4 regions of the Tardiphaga sp. OK246 genome follow, and region 2 is predicted to be linked to each of the others. Evidence: predicted binding sites of a transcription regulator. Region 2 holds the regulator's gene; each other region holds the start of a gene.

Region 1 (4,989 bases), on a different contig from region 2:
TGTTCAGCAGAGCATCGTTGATCGGCAATGCCGAAGCAATCAGCGTACCGACATTGACCTGCGAAGTTCCGCCAAAGATGATGCCATTGCGGTTGATGACATAGACCTGTCCATCGGCTTTGAGTGTGCCGAGGATCTGGCTCGGCCTTGCATCCGACCCGAGCACGCGGTTCAACGTCACCCAATCGCGATTGCCGTACTGATTGAAGGTCAGATCGGTCTTCGCGCCAATATTGAATGTGTCCCAGGTCAGGACCGCCTTTGGCTGCGTCTGATCGATCGTGACCTTGGTGCGATCCCCCTGCGGGGACTCGATCGGCAGGTTCGCGCCCTGCCATAGCTCGGAGCCCGCGACGGCGCCCGGCGCGACCTGCAATCCGCCCGACCGCAAACCGTTCGCCACGATGTTCGGCATTGCATTCATTTGCAGGCTCGCCGCATCGCGCGCGGCCTGCTGCGCCGCCTGCATGGCCTGGATCGCCTGTGTTGCCCGCTTCAGCGATTGCTGCGTATCGCGCGCGACCCGCGCGGCTTCCTGTGCGCCCGCTTGTGCGGAAATAACCGCCATGCCCGGCACGGGCCCCGCATTCGATCCCAAGGACTTCGCGTATGCCCTCGGCGTTGCTGACAGCAGGGCAACCGCACTGACACCGGCGAGCAACGCCCCATAGTGGAACAGGCGATAACGGGCGGGGTTCTGGGTCACGCAATGCAGACGATGGGACAAGGCGGATACTCGTACTGGAGAGACGGCAGCGACCCCGATCACCGTTCCGATGCCCGCGGTCCCCTCCCTGATCCTTCTCGAAGACCGAGACCGAAAAAATAGTCCGAGATAAATTGCGTCCGTCAGAGAGAATAATTTTCCAGCTTGCGGGCCTCTCCGCGCCGTCTCAGCCGAGCAGCACGATATCGCCGGGCAAAGTGGTCACCGACGCTCCGAAAACCTGTTGGATTTGCGCAACAACGCTGTCGATATTCGCGATCTGAAACCATGCATTGAACAACCGGCGCCCCAGCGCTGCATTGGTCACAATGATGCGGCCTGATCGATAGCGATTGATTTCGGCGACAGCTTCACTGAGCGGCGTCGACTCAAACATCAACACGCCTTGCTTCCAGGCGGTCGCAACGGCTGGGTCGACCGCCGTGACCGCACCCAATCCGCGCGCAGAATAGGTCACCTGCTCGCGTGGATGAAGACGAACCTTACCATTGCCCTGAATAACGTCGAGTTCACCCGCAACGCATGTCGTACAGACGACGTCGCCTTCATAACGAACATTGAAACTCGCATCGGCCGTGGCGATGCGCCCGTCTGCAGCGACCACCTCAGTCGAGCGGCCATTCTCGCGCTGTGTTGCAATCGCCGCTTCCCCGCCGATCAACTTGATGCGCTCCACTGCATCTGCCGGCGCCCCGACAACGATGCTCGTGCGCGTGTTCATTTCGACGGATGAACCTCCGGACAGCACGATGCTGCGTTGCTCACCGGGCGCCGTTCGATAGTCAGCGGCCAGTTCGGACAATGAGGGCCAGAGCCCCAGCGGCGGATGCACCGCGAAGTACAATGCGCCGGCAGCCGAGGCCGCAAGCGCCCCGCCAAGAAATGCCCGCCGTCCGACAGATATCCTTTGCCCGGGACGATGCAGCTGGGGTGCACCCGCCAGCGCGTCACCAGCTGGCCCGATCGCTTCCCAAAGCTTGCAAGCGCGGGCGAACGCCTCCGTGTGCGCAGGGTCGCTGGACGACCACTCCTTGAAGACAACCAACTCAGCCGCGGTGACATCGCGCGCTGCAAAGCGCGTCAGCCAAGCGTGCGCTTCACTGTCCACGCCGGTCAGAAATGACGCCGGATGCTCGGGAATGTCGGCAACCATCGTGTGTCCATTGTCTGCCAATACGGGCGTCGCAGCACCGGACATCAGACCGGCCCCTGCTCTGTCGGAGATTCGTCAGGTTGCTTGGGGCCAAACCTTCTTATGACTTTTCTTTCAAGACGCAACTCACAATGGGCGAGGGCATGCTTCAGCTCGATCTCGACGAGACGCTGCGAGATGCCAAGATTCTCGGCTATTTCCCGTAGCGGAACGTCCTTGAGTCGCGAGGCCAGCAGAATGTCGCGGCGACGCGGCGTCAACTCCGCCAGAGCACGCACAAGCGCATCCAGCTCCGAGCGCGCGATCGAGGCGCGCTCGGGATCTGGCTCATCATCGGCGAGACCGATCGCCATCTTGGCGTCCGTGAGAGTCACGAAGCGGCTTTCAGCGCCCCGGCGCTTTAATGCGACGTTGCCTGCCATCTGCAGCAGATATTGTTTGGGGCTAAGGACGGTCACGGTCGAGGCCACGTTCTCGATCCGCAGCCAAGTCTCGTGCAATGCGTCACTGGCCAGCTCGACCGATCCCAGGCGGCGCGTCAATCTGATCCGCAGCTCGTGATAGCCGTGCAGAAAGAATTGTCGCAGCACATCGCGGCTGGAAATGCTCACGGGCGGCCCAACATGCGCATTCAGCGTCCCGCCATTGTCGTGGAATCGATGCAGCCACTTGGCTCGCCGGCGGTCCGGGCAAGGATAGCGACGATCACGGGCTGCGGCATTCCCGGCGGAGGCGCACCACCGATCGACAACCCGCTCAGCGCGCCGGCAAACACCTTTTCACTGCCGCGATCATCCGCGGGATCGAGAAATTGTGTGCGTTGAACGATGCCTGACGACGCGATCCATATCCGCAGCAGCGTGTCGCTGTTGCTTGGTCGTGTTTCGGCGCGTCTGCAGAGCACCTGGGAGACGCGAGTCTCTACTGCTGAAAAATAGGACTGATAGGTGATATTGGCGGCCCGCGATGGCGATGCCGCGGTGATAGTGAACCTGTCCGGACCGGTCGACCGTGTCACAAGGCCGGTCCCGACAAGCAACTCACGCAGCGCATCCTCCGGCATTCGTAAACCTATGACGGCACTGGAATGCCGACCAATTGCCAACTCGCCATCGTAAAAAATCTCGAGACCCGACGCCGCGCCGTAGGCGCTGAGTGCGGACGCAAGCGGCTGCGCGGCAATCGCGAACTGATGCAGTGACTTCGTCTGCGCAAACGCGGCATCGCCAAACAGCGTCAACGACAGGCCAAACATGAGCGTGCGGCATAGCCCCACACTCCGGCCCTGCATGCGAAGTCCTGCATGCCGCGTCAACGCACACCCTCATTTTCACAGAAATGTCACACCCTAGGCGTGTGAAGCTATGCAGTCACTGTTACAGTTTAATGTCAGCGCGTGGCTGATCGAATTGCCGTCAAGGCGTTTGCGAGCGGCTACGATGCATCAATTCTTTAATAGCGCTTGGAATCACTTGCTCAGAGGCTGCCTTCAAAGTCCAAAAGCGATTGCCTTCGCTCGTGATCACTCCATTGGCTCTGCTTGGCCGTCTCGGAGCCGGCAGCTCTAATAAAAGCGATGCATCGACCTGGATAACATCGCCGGCTCCCGGACCCTGATCAATAGGAACCATGACGCCATTGGCAACACCGCGTGTGGTCACACATGATCGCCCATTATCCACAAAGTGTGAGCATCAACAGATCTGTCATTACAGCGTGTTGGCGCCGCCAAGCACGGCCGTAAATTCATGCGAGAAGGTGCAACCATTGCCATGAGCGATCGCGATCTCGGCATCCGCGATCTGCCGTGCGCCGGCATTGCCGCGCAATTGCTCCGTCGCTTCGATCAGCGTGAACAGCCCATACATGCCTGGATGTGCAAACGACAATCCACCGCCATTGGTATTGACCGGCAGAGCGCCACCCGGCGCGATCCGACCGCCGGAGACAAACGCGCCGCCCTCGCCTTTCTTGCAGAATCTCATGTCTTCCAGGAACATGATGACATTGATGGTGAAGGCGTCGTAGAGCTGCAACACATCTACGTCAGCCGTGGTGATGCCCGCCATCTCGAACGCGCGCGGCGCGCATTCCGCCGTCGGCGTCGTACAGAAATCCGGGATCTGCGAGACCTCGCGGCTCCAGCTCGCCCCGGCGCCGCCGAGGAAATAGACCGGCTTGTGCTTCAGCGCTTTCGCACGATCGGGACTGGTGACGATGACGGCAGCACCACCATCGCTCATCAGACAGCAATCCAGCCGCGAGAGCGGATCGGCCACCAGCGGCGATGCCAGCACGTCTTCGATGGTCAGCGGCGCCTTCATCGTCGCATCGGGATGCAGCTGCGCCCATTGCCGCGCGGCCACGGCAACTTCCGCCATCTGCGCGCGCGTGGTGCCGTATTCGTACATGTGACGGGCGGCACACATCGCGTACCCCGGCAGCGGTGACATCAGGCCGTAGACTTTCTCGAAGGTCGGCAGTTCGTGGATGCCGAAGGTGCCGGCCCCTTTGAGGTTGGAGCCATAGGCGATCAGCACCGTGGTGCAGAGCCCTGCCTCGATGGCCATGGTCGCCTGCAGGAGATGTGACAGGAAGGACGAGCCGCCGGTCATGTCGGAGCACGCCCATTTCGGACGGATGCCGAGATATTCCCCCATCGAGAGCGTCGGGAACATGTGATACAGCGTGCCACCGCAGATGCCGTCGATGTCCTTCAACTGCAGACCCGCATCGGCGACCGCGCGCGCAGTGGCGCCGGCCATCAGATCCATCGAGGACAGACCGGGCGCGCGGCCGAGGCCGTAGGAGCCGATACCGACGATGGCGCTCTTGCCACGCAACGACGATGCGGTCATGGCGCGGCTCCCACGGGACGAAACAGCACGATGGGCTGTTCGCTATTGGCATAGGCGCCGAAATCGACCAGTGCGATCACCGCCTGCACGCGCATGCCGATATGAACCTCGTCCGGAGCGCACTCGATGACGCGGCTAAGCATGCGGACGCCTTCGTCGAGATCAACGACGCAGGCATTGTGGTCGCCGCCATGCTTCGCGGGCCGCCGCATGATGGTGGTCGAATAGACCGTGCCGAAGCCACTGACTTC
Region 2 (4,989 bases):
CGTGCTCTCGGCAGCGCGTCTGATGCTGCTGCGTCTGGAAAAGAAGGCGGGCAACTAATATGAACCCGATTTACGCATCACGCCGCCGCAACGACATGATCATCCGTGGGCTCTGCATGGGTGCCGCTCTCTTTGGCGTCACCTGGCTCGCGCTGATCCTGTTCACGCTGTTCTACAACGGTATCGCCGGCATCAGCCTGCAGATCTTCACCCAGAACACGCCGCCGCCCGGCTCCATGGAAGGCGGCCTGCTCAATGCCATCGTCGGTTCGATCATCATGACCGTCATCGGCGTCGGCATCGGCGCGCCGCTCGGCCTGTTTGCAGGCACCTATCTCGCGGAATACGGCAAGCACGACAAACTCACCTCGGTGATCCGCTTCATCAACGACGTGTTGCTGTCGGCCCCGTCCATCATCATCGGCCTGTTCGTTTATGGTGCGGTGGTGGTTCCGATGGGCGGCTTCTCGGCTCTCGCCGGTTCGCTTGCGCTCGCCGTGATCGTGATCCCCGTCGTGGTTCGCACCACTGAAGATATGCTTGGTCTCGTGCCGAACCCGCTGCGCGAAGCGGCCTCGGCGCTCGGCCTGCCGCGCTCCCTGGTCATCAAGCGGATCGCCTATCGTGCAGCCCGCGCCGGTCTCATCACCGGCGTGCTGCTGGCGACCGCGCGTGTCGCCGGTGAAACGGCGCCGCTGCTGTTCACCGCGCTGAGCAACCAGTTCTTCAGCCTCGATCTCACCAAGACGATGGCCAACCTGCCGGTGACCATCAACAACTTCGTGCAGAGCCCATACGAGTACTGGAAGCAGCTCGCCTGGAGCGGTGCCCTGATCATCACCTTGACCGTACTTGCCCTTAACATTGGCGCGCGCATTCTCGGCGCCGAGAGGACAGCAAAATGAGTGAGCTTTCTGTGTCGTCTGGCGTTCCTTCCGTTTCGATGCCGCCGCCGTCGGCCCTGCAGGGCGAGACCCGTCCCAAGGTCACCGTGCGCGACCTGAACTTCTACTATGGCGAACACCACGCCCTGAAGAAGATCAACCTGACGCTGATGGCGAACCGCGTGACTGCGTTCATCGGCCCGTCGGGCTGCGGCAAGTCCACGCTGCTGCGCATCTTCAACCGCATGTATGACCTGTATCCCGGCCAGCGCGCCGAGGGTCAGCTCATGCTCGACAACCAGAACATTCTGGATCCGAAGCTGGATCTCAACCTGCTGCGCGCCCGCGTCGGCATGGTGTTCCAGAAGCCGACTCCGTTCCCGATGACGATTTACGAAAACATCGCCTTCGGTATCCGCCTCTACGAAAAGATCTCCAAGTCGGAGATGGACATCCGCGTCGAGAGGGCGCTGCGCGGCGGTGCACTCTGGAACGAAGTCAAGGACAAGCTCAATGCGTCGGGCCTCAGCCTGTCGGGCGGTCAGCAGCAGCGCCTTTGCATCGCGCGCACCATCGCGGTGCGGCCGGAAGTGATCCTGTTCGACGAGCCGTGCTCGGCGCTGGATCCGATCTCGACCGCGAAGATCGAGGAACTGATCGACGAGTTGAAGGATCAGTACACGATCGCGATCGTGACCCATAACATGCAGCAAGCCGCCCGCGTCTCCGACAGCACGGCTTTCATGTATCTCGGCGAGTTGATCGAGTTCGATCAGACCAACAAGATCTTCACGTCGCCGACCGACCGCCGTACCCAGGATTACATCACCGGCCGCTTCGGCTGACGCGACATATTCGCGGGAGGAATTTGAGATGGCTTTTGAACACACCACCAAGGCTTTCGACGACGATCTGCAGGAGCTGACCCGTCTCGTCGCCGAGATGGGTGGCCTCGCGGAGCGGCAGATCGTCGAATCCGTCGACGCGCTGATCCGCCGGGACGTCGCACTTGGCGCCCGCGTCGTCGCCACCGACTCCGAGATCGACCAGTTGCAGCGCACGATCGAAGAGCGCGCCGTGCTGACCATCGCCAAGCGCCAGCCGATGGCTGTCGATTTGCGCGAGATTGTCGGCGCGTTGCGCGTCGCCACCGATCTGGAACGCATCGGCGATCTCTCCAAGAATATCGGCAAGCGCGTCAATGCACTCGACAGCGACTTCCATCCGCTGAAGCTGATCCGCGGCCTCGAGCATATGACCGACCTCGTGACCACCCAGGTCAAGGCCGTGCTCGACGCCTATGCCGCACACGATCTGCCTGCCGCGATGACGGTGTGGAAGGGCGACGAGGAAATCGACGCGATCTGCACCTCGCTGTTCCGCGAACTCCTGACTTATATGATGGAAGACCCGCGCAACATTTCGTTCTGTATCCACCTGATGTTCTGCGCCAAGAACATCGAGCGGATCGGTGACCATGCCACCAATATTGCGGAAACCGTGTTCTACATGATCGAGGGCCAGCAGATCCTCGACAAGCGCCCGAAGGGCGACATGACCACATTCGCGAATACGCCGACGGTCTGAAGCATGATCAGGAAAAGTGGAAGCCAGTCTTCCGCAAGGATCATGATTTAAAGACTTGTCGGACGTCACTGAGGGTATTGATCAAGATGGCTGTGAATGCACGCATTCTGGTTGTGGAAGATGAAGAGGCGCTAACGACGCTGCTTCGCTACAACCTCGACGCCGAAGGCTATGATGTTGAAACCGTCGCTCGCGGCGACGATGCCGACACCCGCTTGAAGGAGCGGGTGCCGGATCTCGTGGTGCTCGACTGGATGCTGCCGGGCCTGTCCGGCATCGAGCTGTGCCGCCGCTTGCGCGCACGGCCCGAAACCAAGGCATTGCCGATCATCATGCTGACGGCGCGGGGCGAAGAGAGCGAGCGCGTTCGCGGTCTCGCCACCGGTGCCGACGACTACATCGTCAAGCCGTTCTCCGTGCCGGAGCTCCTGGCGCGCGTGAAGGGCCTGCTCCGTCGTGCAGCTCCCGAGCGTCTCGCCACCGTCTTGGCGTTTGGCGACATCGAACTCGACCGCGACAAGCGCCGCGTCGTGCGCTCAAGCCGTCCGATCGATCTCGGTCCGACCGAATATCGCCTGCTGGAGTTCTTCCTGGAACATCCGGGCCGCGTGTTCAGCCGCGAGCAGTTGCTCGACAGCGTCTGGGGCCGCGACATCTATATCGACGAGCGCACCGTCGACGTGCATATCGGCCGCCTGCGCAAGCTGCTCAATCCCGCTGGCGAGCCCGATCCGATCCGCACCGTGCGCGGTGCCGGCTATGCGCTGGATGACCGCTTCGACAAGGCGGCGGAGTAGGTATCTTCCTTCTCCCCGCAAGCGGGGCGAGGTTAGAAGCCCGCAAACAAAAAATGCCCGGCTCATCACCGGGCATTTTCATTTGGTTTAGATGCTTTCCAGCTCAGCGCGTCGGCTTCGGGACTGCGCGGCGGCGGTCGCTGGCCGGCTGATAGGCGATGCGCGAGTGATGTGCGCAATAGGGGGCGCCGGCCAGGGCCTTGCCGCCGCAGAAATAGAAGTCCGCGCTCGACGGATCGCCGATCGGCCAATGGCAGGTGGCTTCGTTGAGTTCGACCAGCGACAGGCGCTGGCTGATCGGAACGATGTTGTCATAGGCGATCGGGTCGGGCTCGGCCTCGATCTCGTAATTATGGGCCAGGGCGGTATTGCCGCGTGCCATCGGGCGGGCGACACGTACCATCTGCTGTGCCGGGCGCGCCTTGCGCTGCCGCGGAGCTGCCGAGGAGGGGCTCTTGGCACGGCCGGACAGGCCAAGGCGGTGCACCTTGCCGATCACGGCGTTGCGGGTCACGTTACCGAGTTCCGCAGCGATCTGGCTGGCGGAAAGGCCGCCTTCCCAGAGTTTCTTCAACTGTTCGACGCGATCGTCGGTCCATGTCATTACCGTCATCGCCGTTTTCCCTTCGTGAGCGCCGGCCTGACCGGGCAGCGCTGCGAGTTGAGACTTCAAAAATCCCTGCGGTCAGAATCCTTTAGCGCTCACCGGGCGCGAATTTCGCGTCCGGCTGTTACGCCGCACTGGATGTGTCAAAAGGATCTACCGCCGCACGAGATGTCGTATCCGACGAGGCAAAAGCTACAATATGCCGTGACTCGCGCGCAAGAGTCGGGCATGCCGCGTCCACATGCTTCTGCAAATAAAGCTGCAAAATCGGCTTTTTCTGCGACTCCGTGTGACTCGAAAGCCGCAGTGCGCGGTTGACAGTCTTCACAGCACACATAGAATAATGCCCACGTGCCGCCCGAGAAGGGCGGCACGTTTCGTTTCTAGGGTCCGTTGTTCGATTTCGCACAGTTGTCATCGACGCGGCCGCAGTCTTTTCGATCGGATCGGTTATGACCAGCAACGCAACGTCTTCGCCCCTCTCTCAGGCTCACTTGCTGCCTGTTTTCGCGCGTGCGGATGTCGCTTTCGAGCGCGGTGAAGGCGCGTGGCTGATTGGAACCGATGGTGAGCGCTATCTCGATTTCACCAGCGGCGTTGCCGTGAACGCACTTGGCCATGCGCATCCACATATGGTCGCCGCATTGCAGGAGCAGGCCACCAAGCTCTGGCACATGTCGAACCTGTTCAAGAGCCCGGACGGCGAGCGCCTCGCGGCCCGGCTGTGCGAACAAAGCTTTGCCGATTTCGTGTTCTTCGCCAATTCGGGTGCGGAAGCGATGGAATGCGCGATCAAGGTGACCCGCCACTATCATTTCTCCAAGGGCCATCCCGAGCGCACGCGCATTATCACCTTTGAAGGCGCGTTCCATGGCCGCACCCTCGGCACGCTCGCGGCGACCGGCGCTGCCAAATATCTCGAAGGCTACGGCACGCCGCTCGACGGCTTCGATCAGTTGCCGCTCGGCGATATCGAAGCGGTGAAGAAGGCGATCGGCCCGAACATCGCCGGCATTCTCATCGAGCCGCTGCAGGGTGAGGGCGGCGTGCGTGCGCCGAGCAACGCGTTCTTCGGCGCGCTGCGCGAACTCTGCGACAAGAACGGCATCCTGCT
Region 3 (4,989 bases), on a different contig from region 2:
GCTCTCGTCATGCTGATCCCGATTGCAGGCGCAAACCGAAACGACCGAATGAAATTTATTTGAGAACGCTCAACCGAGCAGAATGATGCCACCCGGCAGCGCCGTCACACGTGCGTTGAAAATGTGCTCTATCTGATGCACGACTTGGTCCACGTTCTCGATCCTGAACCGGGCACTGAAACGTTCACGTCCAAGCGCCGCATTGGTCAGGATGATCCGGCCGCGTCGATAGCGATTGACCTCAACGACAACATCGGCAACCGGCATTGCCTTGAAGATCATGAGGCCGCTCTGCCATGCGGTCACCGTGCCCGTATCGGCCGCCGATGTGACGCCGACTCCTTGATCCGAATAGACGATCTGTTGTCCGGCCGTCAGGATTTGTCTGGCTGAGTTGCGCTCGATCGTCGTCTCACCATCGATACATGTCACGCAGACCGATGCCGGGTCGCGCCGCACATTAAAGCGCGCACGGCGTGCGACGATGTGGCCACCTCCCGCAACGACCGTCAGTGCTGACGAGCTTTGTAGTGGCGTCGCAACCACGGCCTCGCCAGTCAATAATTCGATACGATCGTCGCCAAACGTCGAGGGTAGCATGGCGATGCTGGTCCGCGTGTTCATGTCGACGGCGATATTGTCGAACAGCTTGATCTGCCGGCGCTCGCCGATATCGGTCCGGTAGTCGGCCGCGAGTTCCGACCATGACGGCCACAGATCGAGCGGCGGGCGGACAGCAACGACCGTCGCTGCCGCAGCCGACGCCGCCAACGCACCGCTAATAAAGAGCCGACGGCTGGGTCGCACAACGCGCATCGCACCAGCCGGATGCGGTGTCTCCGATGCTGCGGTGCCGATCGTCTGCCACGCCCGGCTGGCGCGATCGAAGGCTTCCGCATGCGCGGGATCGCGCGCCGCCCAGCGCTTCAGATCGTCGATGTCCTTCTGGCTTGCATCGCCCGATGCAAATCGCGCCACCCAGTCATAGGCGTCGCGGTCCGGAAGGCCTGTCTGCCTCGATGTGTCTTCAGCCTTGGCCATCGCGTCCATATTTCGTCGATCGTCGCGTTAGGTATCTCATGTATCGGATGCATCGGCCGCCCTGGGACCGAAACGCTGGATGATCTTTCGTTCGATCCGCTCGCCGCAATGCCGGATCGCAGCTTTCAGCTCGAGTTCGGTCATCCGTAGCGAAATGCCATGTTGCTCGGCAATCGCACGCATCGGCAATCCCTCGATACGGGCCGCGAGCAGAATCTGCCGACGGCGCGGCGTCAGCTCCGCAAGCGCTTCGCGAACTGCTGCCAGCTCGGATCGCGCCACCGCAACCCGTTCGGGATCCGGCGTCTCGTCGATCAGGTCCAGTGCCGAACGGGCATCATCGATAGTCGCGCTAACGCGCTCCTTATGAAGACGTTTGAGAGCGAGAAAATACGCAATACGCAGCAGATAGGAAAACGGCCGGCGAACCGGCTCGGCGGGCGTCACGCCTTCGAGTCGCATCCAGGCATCCTGCAGGGCATCCTCCGCCCGCTCCGCAGAACCGATCCGCCGGGTAAGTTGCTTCTTGAGCTCGGGATAATCGACGAGCAGCAGCCGGCGAAGACTTTGCCCGTTTGAATGCGTCATTGCTGCACCGCTTCAAGCTGTTGTGCAGACCGCGGCGACTTTTTGCCGACGTCGTCGTTTGAAGAATCTTTGCGGGGCGCGACCAAGCATTGCCGGTCCGCTTTCGACACCGGCGGGAAAATCACCAATGTGACGGGTTGCGGCATGTCCGCAGGAGGTGCGACGAACCTCACCTGACTAATGACACTGGCGAGCGGCCGGCTTGCACCGTTTGCATCGGCGAGCACATCCGCACGTACAACCTCGCCCGATGGTTTGAGCCACATCCGAAGCAAGACTTCGGTACGGCCGGTGGCCTCATCCGGAAGATCGCAGAGAATTTGGTCAACCTGCTGCTGAACAAGCGAGAAATACGGCTCGAAGCGCACATCCGCCCTGCCGAGCCCCTGCGTTGCGCGCGCTCCAGTGTTTTCGGGGACGATCGTCAAGGACCAGGGTGCCGTGACATGCGCGACATAGCCTGAACCACCAAGTATGATCTGAATGGCGCGAAGCGGCGTGAACGTTCCGTGCGCAGCATTGGAATGACGTCGTTCGGCGATGGCGGCGTTGTAGAAGACATCCAGCCCTGTCGTCATACTATAGGCGTCCAGTGCGGCTCCCAGCGGTTGCGCGGGGATGTCGAAACTTAGGTGTCCTGATAACGACGAATCCCGCGTCGTTTCGGCACGCACCGGCTCGAGGAATGTCACGAGAAGGGACGACGCGAGCAGAACACATGCCCTTAGCGCGACGATCGCGCCGCCAGCGCCTTGGCCAAGCATGCCCCACCCTTTCTGCGCGCAGGATTGCCCAGCAACACGTCACCCCCGCGAGCCAAAGGCAATCGGCGGCGTGATACCGGTATAGCATGACAATCCAATGACCAGGAATTGCTGATGCCGCGACATATGAGGCATTAATGATGCCGTTCGACAAGTAATCGCAGTCATCCGGATTGAGATCCTGCGCGTTCTATATCGACATCAGCCTTACCTCGACGACAGAACAGAATGGCGAATTCATCGCCGCCGCGCATCGTCCGGGGGCGCGATCGGTCAGGCATCCTTGTTGTCGGTGAGCATGCGCTTCACGTGATCGAGCCGATCGACGCGCCAATCATGGCTCTTGGTCGCGTCACTGAGGAAATGCTCGCGCTGGAGCTCGAACAGATGCTGGAATCGGTTGGTCATGGCGAGGCTCCCGGAGCCGCGACTAGCTGAAAAGCGAAGGCGGCCAGCCTTCGCCGATTACTTCGTCGTGTAGCCGCCATTGACCAGGATGGTCTGGCCGGTCATCCACCAACCGTCCGAGACGAGGAAGCGAATAAAGGGGACGATGTCCTCGATGTCGGTCAGGCCCGTCCTGGAGAAGTTCGACAGAGCCGCAGCCGTCTTGTGATAGGCGACCGCATCGGTGCCCTCGGCGGGATAGAAGAACGGCGTGTCCATCGGGCCCGGCCCGATCGCCGTTACTGAGACGCCGCGCTCGCCAAACTCCTTTGACGCCGCCCGCGTAAAATGCTCGACCGGCGCCTTGGTGCCGGCATAAGCTGCGTAGAACGGCGTGAAAGCGCCGAGCAGCGAGGTGACGAGCGTCACGACCTTGCCGTTGTCGCTGACGTTTCTGCCGGCTTCCTTGAGAAAGAAGAACGCCGACTTCGAATTGACCGCAGTCATCTCGTCGTACTCGGCCTCCGAGATATCGATCATCGGCTTCTTCAGCACCTTGCCGACCGTGTTGATGGCGATGTCGATGCCGCCCATCGCAGCCTTGGCGTCAGTGAATAGTTTTTCCACTGCCCCGGCCGAGGTGAGGTCGCCCTGGAAGGCGAAAGCCTCCGCGCCGGCCGCCTTGATCGCGACCACTGTCTCGTTCGCGGCCGCCTTCGTCGCGCTTGTGTTGTAGTGGACCACGATCGCCTTCGCGCCCTCTCCCGCGAGATCGCGTGCGATCAGTCCGCCGAGATTCTTTGCGCCGCCGGCGATGAGAACGGTTTTTCCCTTGATGCTGTGGTCGGTCATTGGCGTTGGGCCTCCTAGGTTGCCGGCGGCCACGACGCGACCGCTTCCTGCACCAGACCATATCGTCTATATATTCGTCATAAAGCCGTTCGTTCTGACATCACCTGTCAGGAATCACGCACAATCAAATAGAGCCAAGTCCTTGGATCGTATCGAGCTCTTCCGCACCTTTGCCCGTGTCGTCGAATGCGCAAGCTTCACCCGCGCCGCTGATACGCTCGGGCTGCCACGCTCGTCCGTGTCGGCCGCGGTGATCGACCTCGAGGCGCGGGTCGGTGCGCGCCTCCTCCATCGCACCACCCGAAAAGTCTCGCCAACCCAAGACGGAGCCGCCTTCTACGAACGCTGCCTGCGGCTGATCGCGGATGTCGACGATGCGGAAAATCTGTTCCGACAAACCGCCGCGCAGCCGTCGGGCAAGCTGCGGATCGACGTGCCCGGCAGAATCGGACGTCTAATCATCGCGCCTGCCCTACCCGACTTCCTCGAGCGCTATCCCCACATCACCATTGACCTTGGCATCACTGACCGCGCCATCAATCTCGTCGAGGAGAGCGCCGATTGCGTTCTGCGTGTCGGGCCGCTCAGCGACTCCGGCATGATCGCTCGCAAGATCGGTGACCTCCCTCTGATCAATGTCGCCAGCCCCGGCTATCTGGCTCGTCATGGAACGCCGCAAACGCCTAACGATCTTAGCGATCATTGGGCGGTCAACTACGCGTCGCCGTCCACCGGGCGGGTCGAGGATTGGGAATGGGTCGAGGGCGGTACGCTCCGGACATTGCCGATGCGTGGTCGCGTCACAGTCAACAGCGCCGAGGCCTATATCGCTTGCTGTCTCGCTGGTCTCGGCCTGATCCAGATTCCAACCTATGATGTTCGGGGCCACGTCGAGGCGGGTCAACTCGCTGAGGCGATGCCCGATCATCGGGCGGAGCCTATGCCAATGACGCTGCTCTACCCCCATCGCGAGCACCTGTCTCGCCGCTTGCAGGTCTTCGCCGACTGGTTAGAGGCATTGTTGAAGCGACAACTCCTATAGTCCGTGGACTTCGCGGCCCCGAACTGGCAGAGCTCGGACTACTTCCGAAACTTCGAGATGTTTTCGCCCAGCCACCCGGCGACGGACCGAGGTTCGCGGCCCGTCAATGCCTTAAACGTTGTTGTCGTTTCAGCCATCACCGACTGGTAAAAGAGGCGATCTAACCCGAGCAGTACATCAGCAACAAACTCGCTCAGTCCCGAGGCCAGGAGCTTCTCGCGCTGCTCTGCAGGGCTTCGCTGCTGATATCTGATGGTCCGACCAAGCAGTTTCGAGATTTCTTCGGCGACCTCCGGCATGCTTACGGCCCGCGGG
Region 4 (4,989 bases), on a different contig from region 2:
AAGGTGGTCAGAAGCTCGCGGCATTGCTGCTGTTCATCACCGACGTCAAGGCGATTGGTCTCGAAACCGCGCAGGGCCTCAGCTTCACCGAGACTTTCTACTGGGACCTGAACGACAAGACCCGCGACTTCTCCAAGAAGTTCGCAGCGCGCATGAAGAACGGCGCTCCACCGTCGATGGTGCAGGCGGGCGTGTATGCGGGTCTCATCCACTACTTCAAGGCGCTGGAAGCGCTCGGCAGCAATCCACATGATGGCGCGAAGATCGTTGCCAAGATGAAGGAATTGCCGACCGATGATCCGCTGTTCGGGCAGGGCAAGATCGAAGCCAATGGCCGCAAGATTCACCCAGGCTATCTGTTCGAAGTGAAGAAGCCGTCGGAATCGAAGGCGCCGTGGGATTTCTACAAGCTTGCGGGTACAGTGCCAGCCGATCAGGCCTTTACACCGATCGAGAAGAGCACTTGTGCGCTGCTGAAGAAATAAGATCATTGGCCCGGCGGCGTCACTCTGCCGGGCCAAGACTTTCCTGCGATAAGAGTTGAGAACAACATGTCGATCAATCTACAGGCCCTGTCTGCGCAATTGCTGGTCGGACTCATCAACGGCTCGTTCTATGCGCTGTTAAGTCTCGGCCTCGCCGTGATCTTCGGCATGCTGAACATCATCAATTTCGCCCATGGCGCCGTCTATATGATGGGCGCGTTTGCGGCATACTTCCTGCTCAACCTGGCTGGCATCGGCTACTGGCCGGCGCTGATCCTGGCGCCGCTGGCGGTCGGCCTGTTCGGCATGGTGATGGAACGCACCATGCTGAAATGGATCGCCAATCTCGACCATCTCTATGGCCTGCTGCTGACCTTCGGTCTGGCGCTGATCATCCAGGGCGTGTTCCAGAATTATTTCGGCTCGTCGGGTCTGCCTTATGCGATCCCGGATGCGCTGAAGGGCGGTATGAATCTCGGCTTCATGTTCCTGCCGATCTATCGCGGCTGGGTCGTCATCTTCTCGCTGGTGGTCTGTATCGCGACCTGGTTCCTGATCGAGCGTACGCGGCTCGGCGCCTATCTGCGCGCCGCGACGGAAAACCCCACGCTGGTCCGCGCCTTCGGCATCAACGTGCCGCTGATGATCACGCTGACCTACGGGCTCGGCGTCGGTCTGGCGGCACTCGCGGGCGTGCTGTCGGCGCCGATCAACCAGGTTCGCCCGCTGATGGGCGCGGACCTGATCATTGTCGTGTTCGCGGTCGTCGTGATCGGCGGCATGGGCTCGATCATGGGCTCCATCATCACCGGTTTCGCCCTCGGCATCATCGAGGGTCTGACCAAGTATTTTTACCCCGAGGCCTCCAACACTGTCGTCTTCGTGCTGATGGTGCTGGTGCTCCTTGTGAAACCTTCCGGACTGACGGGACGGGCTGCCTGATATGACAACGATCACTGAAAACGCCATTCCGTCACCCCGCCGCACCGTCAAAGACGAGATGGTCGCCTTTGCGATCATGACCGCACTGTTGCTGGTCGTGCCGCTCACTGGCGTCTATCCGTTCTTCGTGATGCAGGCGCTCTGCTTCGCGCTACTCGCCTGTGCGTTCAACCTCCTGATCGGCTATGGCGGTCTGCTGTCCTTCGGCCACGCGATGTTCCTCGGCACCGCAGGCTACTGCACGGCGCATGCGCTGAAGGTCTGGGGCCTGACGCCAGAGTTGGGCATTATCGTTGGTGTCGTCGCCGCCGCGGCGCTGAGCGTCGTCACCGGCCTGATCGCCATTCGTCGTCAGGGCATCTACTTCGCCATGATCACGCTGGCGCTGTCGCAGCTCCTGTACTTCGTCTATCTGCAGACGCCGTTCACCCATGGTGAAGACGGTATCCAGGGCATTCCGCAGGGCACGCTGTTCGGCCTGTTCAATCTCTCGAAGCCGATCACGCTGTATTACGTGGTCCTGGCCGGCTTCACGCTGGGCTTCCTGATCATCTACCGCGCCATTAACTCGCCCTTCGGCGAGGTGCTCAAGGCGATCCGTGAGAACGAGCCGCGTGCGGTCTCGCTGGGTTACAAGACCGATCAATACAAGCTGCTGGCCTATATCCTGTCCGGCACGCTTGCGGGCTTCGCCGGCGCGCTGAAGGTGTTCGTGGCGCAGAACGCTTCGCTCACCGACGTGCACTGGAGCATGTCCGGTGAAATCGTGCTGATCACGCTGGTTGGCGGCCTCGGCACGCTGTTCGGGCCGGTGGTGGGCGCCTTCGTCATCATCGCCATGCAGCAATATCTCGCCGGCTTCGGCCAGTGGGTGACGGTGATCCAGGGCGTGATCTTCGTGGTCTGCGTGCTGACCTTCCGCCGCGGCGTCATCGGCGAAATCGCGCATTACTTCAAGCGGTCGCTCTAAATCCAGGCACTGCCTCAGGAAAAGCAGGCTAAAGCGGTGGATGATCGGGCCTAAAAGGTGCGCGATTGCCCGTCTTGGCCGGAAATGCTTTATGACATCCGTGTGACACAGGGCCGCCGGCGGTGGCCCCGCGGGACCATGTCCGCCATCTGGCGGTCCGGTCGCTGCGTTTTCCTGACAGTTGGATGAGATGATGCTGCGTTGGTTCCGGTCCTTTCTGCCCCGGGAGGAAAGGTTTTTCGACCTGTTCGCCCGCCATTCAGTGACCGTGGTCGAGGGCTCCAAGGCGCTTGCGGGGATGCTGGAAGGCGGCGACGAGACGCCGGTCTACTGCCAGCGCGTCAACCAGTTCGAGAACGACGCCGACGCCATCACCCGCGAGGTGCTGACGGCCGTTCGCCGCACTTTCATCACGCCGTTCGATCGCGTCGACATCAAGAACCTCATCACGGCGATGGATGATTCCATCGACCAGATGCAGCAGACGGCGAAAGCGGTGATGCTGTTCGAGGTGCGCCAGTTCGAGCCGCCGATGCGCGAAATCGGCACGCTGCTGGTGGAGTGTGCCAACCTTGTCGGTCGCGCCGTGCCGCTGATGAGCGCCATCGGCGACAATGTCGGCCTGCTCACCGCGATCACTGAGGAGGTCGGCAAGCTCGAAGGCCGCGTCGACGATCTGCACGACATCGGGCTCAAGGAGCTCTTTCTCAAGCATCGCGACGCCAACACCATGGATTTCGTGGTCGGCGCCGAGATCTACAAGCACCTTGAAAAGGTGGCCGACCGCTTCGACGACGTCGCGAACGAGATCAACAGCATCGTCATCGAACAAGTATAAGGCAGGGCCATCAGGTGGACGCCACGCTCGCCTTTCCGGTGCTGATCGGCCTCATCGCCATCGCATTGCTGTTCGACTTTCTCAACGGCTTGCATGACGCTGCCAATTCGATCGCGACGATCGTCTCGACGCGCGTGCTGCGGCCGCAATATGCGGTGCTGTGGGCGGCATTCTTCAACTTCATCGCCTTCCTGGTGTTCGGTCTGCATGTCGCCAACACCATCGGCACGGGGATCATCGAGCCTAGCGTCATTGATCCCGCGGTGATCTTTGCAGCACTCATGGGCGCCATCGTCTGGAACGTGATCACCTGGGGCCTCGGCATTCCCTCGAGCTCGTCGCATGCGCTGATCGGTGGTTTGCTCGGGGCGGGCGTCGCCAAGGCAGGTCTCTCGGCAGCCTTGTGGACCGGGCTGTCCAAGGCGCTGCTGGCCATTGTGCTGTCGCCGCTGGTGGGCTTCCTGCTGGCGCTGGTGCTGGTGGCTATCGTGTCATGGGCCTCGGTGCGCTCGACGCCCTTCGCCGTGGACCGTGCCTTCCGCATTCTGCAGTTCGTCTCGGCCTCGCTGTATTCGCTCGGCCATGGCGGCAACGACGCGCAGAAGACCATGGGCATCATCGCGGTGCTGCTGTACTCGCAGGGCCACCTCGGCACCGAGTTCTCGGTGCCGTTCTGGGTCGTGCTGTCGTGTCAGGCGGCGATGGCGCTGGGTACGCTGATGGGCGGCTGGCGCATCGTTCGCACCATGGGCCTGCGCATCACCAAACTCACGCCGATGCAGGGGTTCTGCGCGGAGACAGGTGGTGCAGCGACGCTCTTCGCGGCGACGTTCCTCGGCGTTCCCGTCTCGACCACGCACACCATCACCGGCGCGATCGTCGGCGTCGGTGCGGCGCGTCGTGTCTCAGCGGTGCGCTGGAATGTGGCGAGTTCGATCGTCTATGCCTGGGTGATCACGATCCCGGCCGCGGCGATCGTCGCCGCCGCGACCTGGTGGATCGTGAAGCTGCTGCATCTGAGCTTTATCTGACGCAGGTCAGGACACCAGCTTCAGCCCGGCAATGCCCGCCACGATCAACCCGATACAGGTGATCCGCGCGACGGTGGCCGGGTCGCCGAACAGGTACATGCCCAGCGCTGCGGTGCCGACCGCGCCGATGCCGGTCCACACCGCATAGGCGGTTCCCATCGGCAGTTCCTTGAGGGCGAGGGCAAGCATGCCGACTGACGCGGTCATGCTGATGAGGGTGAGGACGGAGGGGACGAGGCGGGTGAAGCCTTCGGTATATTTGAGCCCGACGGCCCAGCCGACTTCAAGCAAACCCGCGATGAACAGCAACAACCAAGCCATGGAACGGCCTCCTGATGAAAGTACAGGGCCGTCCCTGCAAGCAAAGGTCTCCCTTTGCCGGATGATGATGATTTGGAGGTCGTCCTCGCAGGGGTTATATGGGACCCACGCAGCCGGATCGCAACGCGGCCGATGGTCGCCACTTCGGCCAGTTTCCCGCCCAAAATCCCTTGATTGCGCCCGTTTTCCCTGCCACAGGCACGTTTATGTCCGATATCGCCCTTTCCGCCGACTCAGCCGCGCGTTCCCCGCTTGCCAATGAGGTCGCCCGCCGCCGCACTTTCGCGATCATCTCGCATCCTGACGCCGGCAAGACCACGCTGACCGAAAAGCTGCTGCTGTTCGGCGGCGCCATCAATCTGGCGGGCCAGGTCAAGGCCAAGGGCGAGCGCCGCAACACGC

Evidence for each region. Region 2 encodes PhoB, which activates phosphate uptake and scavenging genes when phosphate is short. Its sites were predicted from a motif close to TGTCATNNANCTGTCAT; they were not measured.
Region 1: the regulator PhoB is predicted to act here: its motif matches at 3,256-3,272, upstream of CHC01_RS20340 (STN domain-containing protein).
Region 3: the regulator PhoB is predicted to act here: its motif matches at 2,480-2,496, upstream of CHC01_RS31705 (STN domain-containing protein).
Region 4: the regulator PhoB is predicted to act here: its motif matches at 2,572-2,588, upstream of CHC01_RS08465 (DUF47 domain-containing protein).

The regions. Positions count from the first base shown of each region.
Region 1 covers NZ_FZOX01000004.1:424,183-429,171, reverse strand. The annotation lists gene CHC01_RS20355 (filamentous hemagglutinin family protein) at 1-727, opposite strand, end outside; gene CHC01_RS20350 (FecR family protein) at 894-1,925, opposite strand; gene CHC01_RS20345 (RNA polymerase sigma factor) at 1,925-2,470, opposite strand; gene CHC01_RS20340 (STN domain-containing protein) at 2,512-3,171, opposite strand; gene CHC01_RS20335 (acetyl-CoA acetyltransferase) at 3,590-4,738, opposite strand; gene CHC01_RS20330 (Zn-ribbon domain-containing OB-fold protein) at 4,735-4,989, opposite strand, start outside.
Region 2 covers NZ_FZOX01000005.1:434,936-439,924, forward strand. The annotation lists gene pstC (phosphate ABC transporter permease subunit PstC) at 1-58, shown strand, start outside; gene pstA (phosphate ABC transporter permease PstA) at 60-905, shown strand; gene pstB (phosphate ABC transporter ATP-binding protein PstB) at 902-1,729, shown strand; gene phoU (phosphate signaling complex protein PhoU) at 1,758-2,471, shown strand; gene phoB (phosphate regulon transcriptional regulator PhoB) at 2,564-3,268, shown strand; gene CHC01_RS23460 (GcrA family cell cycle regulator) at 3,372-3,881, opposite strand; gene CHC01_RS23465 (aspartate aminotransferase family protein) at 4,328-4,989, shown strand, end outside.
Region 3 covers NZ_FZOX01000017.1:20,856-25,844, forward strand. The annotation lists gene CHC01_RS31695 (FecR family protein) at 70-1,041, opposite strand; gene CHC01_RS31700 (RNA polymerase sigma factor) at 1,078-1,629, opposite strand; gene CHC01_RS31705 (STN domain-containing protein) at 1,626-2,393, opposite strand; gene CHC01_RS33370 (hypothetical protein) at 2,667-2,801, opposite strand; gene CHC01_RS31710 (SDR family oxidoreductase) at 2,859-3,632, opposite strand; gene CHC01_RS31715 (LysR family transcriptional regulator) at 3,775-4,674, shown strand; gene CHC01_RS31720 (SDR family oxidoreductase) at 4,713-4,989, opposite strand, start outside.
Region 4 covers NZ_FZOX01000002.1:222,346-227,334, forward strand. The annotation lists gene CHC01_RS08450 (ABC transporter substrate-binding protein) at 1-485, shown strand, start outside; gene CHC01_RS08455 (branched-chain amino acid ABC transporter permease) at 552-1,427, shown strand; gene CHC01_RS08460 (branched-chain amino acid ABC transporter permease) at 1,429-2,397, shown strand; gene CHC01_RS08465 (DUF47 domain-containing protein) at 2,591-3,235, shown strand; gene CHC01_RS08470 (inorganic phosphate transporter) at 3,250-4,266, shown strand; gene sugE (quaternary ammonium compound efflux SMR transporter SugE) at 4,273-4,587, opposite strand; gene CHC01_RS08480 (peptide chain release factor 3) at 4,794-4,989, shown strand, end outside.